Regions from separate parts of the Oxalicibacterium sp. genome, predicted to be linked through region 2. Evidence: riboswitches for the same ligand, from Rfam matches in the RefSeq annotation. Region 2 holds a riboswitch; the other holds the start of a gene.
What was found. A riboswitch is a leader RNA that binds a small molecule or an ion and turns the genes downstream of it on or off. The one in region 2 is predicted to bind thiamine pyrophosphate.
Positions count from the first base shown of each region.

Region 1: another riboswitch for thiamine pyrophosphate. It lies ahead of ACO1VH_RS07075 (purine-cytosine permease family protein); the one in region 2 lies ahead of thiC (phosphomethylpyrimidine synthase ThiC).

Region 1 covers NZ_JBMQZD010000004.1:136,133-139,340, forward strand. The annotation lists gene ACO1VH_RS07070 (efflux transporter outer membrane subunit) at 1-646, shown strand, start outside; gene ACO1VH_RS07075 (purine-cytosine permease family protein) at 653-1,963, opposite strand; TPP riboswitch at 2,010-2,111, opposite strand; gene ACO1VH_RS07080 (phosphate/phosphite/phosphonate ABC transporter substrate-binding protein) at 2,470-3,208, opposite strand, start outside.
Region 2 covers NZ_JBMQZD010000002.1:21,073-24,280, reverse strand. The annotation lists gene ACO1VH_RS04575 (glycerate kinase type-2 family protein) at 1-53, shown strand, start outside; gene pyk (pyruvate kinase) at 134-1,549, shown strand; TPP riboswitch at 1,724-1,826, shown strand; gene thiC (phosphomethylpyrimidine synthase ThiC) at 1,919-3,208, shown strand, end outside.

The DNA.
Region 1 (3,208 bases), on a different contig from region 2:
GCAGGCATTGCAGGTGGCAGAGCAGGATCTGGATGCCTTGACGGTGCCGGAAGTCGGCGCGGGTCTGCCGTCGACGCTGCTGTTGCGCCGCCCCGATCTGGCCAGCGCGGAAGCGCAGCTGTATGCCTCCGATGCGAATGTCGCCGCCGCGCGCGCAGCCTTGCTGCCGACCATCACGCTGAGCGGCACGGCCGGTTCGTCGAGCGCGGCGCTGTTGTCGCTGACCGATCCTGCCTACAGCATCGGCATTGCGGCATCCATTGTCCGTACGTTGTTCGATGGCGACCGTCTTGGCCAGCAGGTCGAATTGAACGAATCGTCGCGCCGCCAGCTGGTCGAAAGCTATCGCAATGCGATCCATTCCGCGCTGAAGGAAGTCGACGATGCGCTCGGCAATGCCGAACGCAATCGCAACCAGGAAAGAGCGCAGATCGAGATACGCGAAGAAGCGCTGCGCGCACTGCAGCTGTCCGAGTTGCGTTACCGCGAGGGAGCGGACGATCTGAACAGCCTGCTCGATGCGCAGCGCACTTTATTCACTGCAGAGGATCAGCTGGCGCAGCAGCGCCTGCTGCGTTTGAGCGGTACCACCGATCTATTCAAGGCGCTGGGCGGCGGCTGGAGCCGTCCGATTACGACGCAGTAACGCCGATCAGACGTGTATCTGCGGAGCCTGCGGCGTTTTGCCGCGTAAATTCCGCCATGCGACACCCAGTAGCAGCGTAACGGCCAGGCTGGGAAGCGCAGAGCCGAGTTGCGGCCACCATGCCGGGCAGGCGTGGAAGACGGCGATGCCGATCAGCCAGATCGCAACCGGAACCGTGTTGACCGGACGTTGCGTGGCTTCTCCCCGCAGCGACAATTGCGATACGACGACGCCGAACAGCGGAACGAAGACCGAGCTCAGCATCAGCAGAAAGGGTTCGAGTCCGTGCATCGGCAGCACCAGCGCGCAGGCCGTGGCGGCGATCGCCAGCACGATGCCCCAGCTGCGGATGCTGATACGGCTGTGCAGGAAGTTCAGTGAAACTGAACCGGAATAGACGTCGCCGTAGGCATTGTCCATTTCATCGATCAGGATCAGCCCGAGTGCGACCAGTCCGCCTTGCGCGAGCAGGATGGTCGCCAGCAGGTCCGCATCCGGTGCAGTCGTGCTGACGATCAGCACGCCGAGCGCGTGGCACCAGATGTTGGCGATCGCGAAGCCCAGCCAGGTGCCGCGGAAGGTGCTGGCACTGCTCCTGCCGTAGCGCGCGAAATCCGCCACCAGCGGCAGCCACGATACCGGCATCGCCATTACCAGATCGATGCCGGCTAATAGCCCCATCGAGCCGTCACCGGGCTTGTCCCAGAAATCCTGCAAGCCGTTCGCCTGCGCCTTCAGCAGGAACTGCCAGCTGATCCAGAGCAGCGACAGGATCACCAGCGGCAGGCCGAAACGGCCGACGAAGCGTCGCACCAGTCCGATCATCGAACCGGTTGCCAGCGCGATCAGCAGTAGTCCCCAGAACAGCGCGGTGACATACGGCACCCAGGCGGCTTCAAGTCCGAAGATGTCCTTGATCAGCGCCGTCGTGCCGTCGCGCATGACGACCAGCTCGAATGCGCTCCAGCCGAGCAGCTGGACGATGTTCAGCACGACCGGCAATCTGGCAAACGAACTGCCCAGCGTCTGGCACATCAGCGCCGGACTCGGCAGGCCGCGTTCGCAGCCGATGCGCGCGACCCATGCCAGCAGTGCCGCACCGAGCAGCGAGCCGATCAGGATAGCGACGACGGCATTGCGCGGTCCCAGCGCGCTACCGAGGAAGGCGCCGATCTGCATGACCAGCAGGCCGACGCCGAGGCTGAACCACAGCGCCGCGTGATCGCGAAATGCAAAGACGCGATCGGCCAGTGCAACCGGCGTGAAGACGGATGAGGTGGAAGAAGGTGAAGCGGAAGAAGATTCTGGCAAGGCCATCGTTGTCTTTCAAGGATGGCAGGTCGGCTGATGCGGTGCGGCGCCGTAGGCGGCCGGCATGCTTTCCTGCGCGAGGATTACCTCAATCAGGTTCAACGGGTATTTCTCACCCGCGCAATGACGATGCGCAGGACCCCGAGCGAATTCGCGTTTGGCGAAGGGCGCTACTTTGAGCTAAAAAACGGCAGCAGGCAAGCGGCGATGCTCCGCTGCGAAGAGAGCGTGGAGGATGTAGTGGGGAAAACGGATGGGATGCTGCGGAGATGCCCAAGAAAAAGCCGGACCGTCAAATGTGAGGGGAGGCGGTCCGGCCAAAAAACAGCAGCAAAGAAAACAACAGCAGAGTCGCGATGGGGGATGACGCATTGCCCGCAAAGCAACAATATACTGTATGAAAACACAGTATATTGCCTGTCGCCGTAAAAGTCACGCTTTCCATTTCGGCACCCCAAAAAGCAAAAAGCCGCATGGCAGATGCCATGCGGCCGAAAAGGGGATGGAGCGGATTACAGGCCGAGGCGGGCGGTTGCTTCGCTCATGACGGCGTCGTTCCATGGCACGAAGCCGGTCATGTTGATCTTCGACAACGCGGTGCGGCCGGCGTCGTTGTTGGACAGATCGAGCAGCAGGATGCGCAGTTTGTCACGATCGGCGGCGCTCAGCTTTTTCGACACAACGAATTGCTTTATTGGGACGGGTTTGGTCTCCGCCAGAATGCGTCCACCTTTGTCGACCCAGCTCTTGGCAACCTTGGCCGAACCGGTCACGCCGGCATCGACGAAGCCGTTGTCGATCATGAATGGCACGGCGTCCTGATAGCGGGTCGCCGTATAGGCGCGTTCCGGCTGCGGGAAGCCCAGCTCATTCAGGGCGGCGGTGAACATCGTGGTCGTGATCGATTCGATCGAGGGCACGCCGATCTTCTTGCCGCGCAAATCCTGCATCGACTTCAGCGGCGAATCCTTCTTCACCATCACGTGCGCGCGATAGTCGGTGTAGCCCTTGGCCGTCGCCAGACCTTCATAGCCGTCTTTCTTCACGGCCAGCAGGCCGACGTGCGCCGGATGAATGAAGGCCAGATCGTACTTGCCTTCGGCCAGGCCTTTTTCCAGCGTGGCGTACTTGTCGACGCTTTGCACGCGCACGTTCTGCTTCAGTTCCTTGGACAGCAATTGCAGCAACGGCTTGTAGCGCTCGCTGGCCGGACCGCCGTCCTGATAGGTCACACCTTCGTTGACTGCCAGC
Region 2 (3,208 bases):
GCGGCCCGACGCGGACCAACGTTAATGATTTTCGGGCCATCCTGATCCTGTAACTCATTCGTCGTCATGCTTGTAGTAAGCATTGCCAGCATGACGACACACTAGTTTTTATTGTTACTTTTAGAAAGCTGTCATGAGACGCAATCGCAAAGCAAAAATCGTCGCCACTCTGGGCCCTGCCAGCGGCGATCTGGAAACCATTACCGCGTTGTTCGAAGCGGGCGTGGACATGTTCCGCTTCAACTTCAGCCACGGTTCGCACGAAGATCATCGTGCACGTCACCAGATCGTGCGCAGCCTGGAAGAGAAGTACGGCCGTCCGGTCGCCATCCTGGCCGACCTGCAAGGCCCGAAGATTCGTCTCGGTACCTTCAATGGCGATTCCACGATGCTGGTCGCTGGCGAGCAGTTCGTGCTCGATCGCGATGAAACCCCGGGCGACGCAACGCGCGTCTATCTGCCGCATCCGGAACTGTTCGCAGCTGTTGGCGCCGGCCAGACGCTGCTGCTGGACGACGGCAAGATCCGCCTGTCCGTCGAAAGCAACAAGGACAACCGCATCGTCACCAAGGTCGCTGTCGGCGGCAAGATATCGAACCGCAAGGGCGTGAACGTTCCTGATGCGATCCTGCCGATTCCGGCAATGACCGCCAAGGATCTGGTCGACCTGGAATTCGCGCTGTCGCTGGGTGTGGACTGGGTTGCACTGTCGTTCGTGCAGCAGGTTTCCGACATCGAAGACGCACGCAAGATCATCGGCGATCGTGCACTGATCCAGTCGAAGATCGAGAAGCCGGCTGCCATGCTGGACATCGACGGCATCTGCAAGGCATCCGACTCCGTGATGGTTGCCCGCGGCGACCTCGGCGTCGAACTGCCGATCTCGCAAGTGCCGCGCGCGCAAAAGGAAATCATCCGTGCTGCACGCAAGTACGGCCGTCCGACCATCGTTGCCACGCACATGCTGGAATCGATGACCGAATCGCCGATGCCGACGCGGGCGGAAGCCTCCGACGTCGCCAACGCGATCTACGAAGGTGCCGATGCGGTTATGCTGTCGGCCGAATCGGCCAGCGGCAAGAACCCGGTGCGTGCTGTTCAGATGATGGACAGCATCATCAAGGAAGTCGAAGCCGATCCGACCTACCGCACGTTGCTGGATGCGCAGCAAGTTGCACCGTTGCCGACGCCGGAAGATGCGATTGTCACCGCACTGCGCGATGTGACGACGGTCGTCAACGCCGCCGGTATCGTGACCTACACGAAATCGGGCCACACCAGCATGTTCGGCGCACGCGTGCGTCCGAATGCTTCGATCCTGAGCATTACGCCGGACATCAAGATTGCACGTCGTCTGGCATGGGTCTGGGGCATCCACTCGATCGTCGGCAAGGACGTCACATCGGTCGACGAGATGGTGCAGGTTGCCGTCAGCTCCGCAATGCGTGAAGGCTTCGCGAAAGTCGGCGAATACCTGACGATCACGGCCGGCCTGCCGTTCGGTGAATCGGGTACGACCAACCTGTTGCACATCGCGACGGTGAAGTAATCCGCTGCTCTGGGGGCGACTTGCCGCTTTCCAGAGCTGACATCGATGCATTCCGTTGAGTCACGACAATGTGTCTGGAATGCATCGATGTCAGACGCCAAAGTTTGACCGCGGTCAATGAACGCCGAAGCGGCGGCTCATAGACTGGCAAGGTAGTCGTTGTATCTGTAGTCGAAGTAAAGCTAGGGGTCCTGACCGAACGTCGTTCGGCCGGGTGAGAAAAACCCTTGAACCTGATCTGGATAATGCCAGCGAAGGGAAGCTGCCGAGTTGTGATGGTCCGTCCGTTTTGATGTTTTTGACGACTGCCATCCGTTCTCGAAAACTCCTGAGCTGGCTCCAAGCCACTGAGTTAGCCAAGGAGCCAATATGAACGCCAATCCGAAATTCCTGTCCGCCACCGCGACAGTCGACGAAGCAGCCATCCAGCCGCTGCCGAATTCCCGCAAGATCTACATCGAAGGTTCGCGTCCCGACATTCGCGTGCCGATGCGCGAAATCTCGCAGTCCGATACGCCTGCGTCGTTCGGCTTCGAAAAGAATCCGCCGATCTACGTGTACGACACATCCGGCCCATACACCGATCCGGACGTGAAGATCGACATCCGTTCCGGCCTGAATACGCCGCGTCTGCCGTGGATTCTGGAACGCAACGACACCGAAGAGCTGCCGGGCCCGACCTCGCAATACGGCATCGAACGCCTGAACGATCCGAAACTGGCCGAACTGCGCTTCAATCTGCATCGCAAGCCGCGCCGCGCACTGGCCGGCAAGAACGTGTCGCAGATGCATTACGCGCGTCAGGGCATCGTCACGCCGGAAATGGAATTCGTCGCGATCCGCGAAAACATGAACCGCCGCGCGTATCTGGAAGAACTGAAGAAGTCCGGTGAAAAGGGTGCCAAGCTGGCCGAGCTGATGGGCCGCCAGCATCCGGGCCAATCGTTTGGTGCGTCGATCCCGATGGAAATCACGCCGGAATTCGTGCGCGACGAAATCGCCCGCGGCCGCGCGATTATTCCGGCCAACATCAACCATCCGGAAGTCGAGCCGATGATCATCGGCCGCAACTTCCTCGTCAAGATCAACGCAAACATCGGTAACTCGGCTGTGACCTCGTCGATCGGCGAAGAAGTCGAAAAAATGACGTGGGCGATCCGCTGGGGCGGCGACAACGTGATGGATCTGTCGACCGGCAAGCACATTCACGAAACGCGCGAATGGATCATTCGCAATTCGCCGGTGCCGATCGGCACCGTGCCGATCTATCAGGCGCTGGAAAAGGTCAACGGCAAGGCCGAAGACCTGACGTGGGAAATCTTCCGCGACACGCTGATCGAGCAGGCCGAGCAGGGCGTCGACTACTTCACGATCCACGCCGGCGTACGCCTGCAATACGTGCCGCTGACGGCCAAGCGCATGACCGGCATCGTGTCGCGCGGCGGTTCGATCATGGCGAAATGGTGTCTCGCGCATCACAAGGAATCCTTCCTGTACGAGCACTTCGAAGACATCTGCGAAATCATGAAGGCGTATGACGTGTCGTTCTCGCTGGGTGACGGCTTGCGTCCGGGTTCGATCTATGACGCCAACGACGAAGCGCAACTCGGCGAACTGCGCACGCTGGGCGAACTGACACAGATCGCATGGAAGCACGAC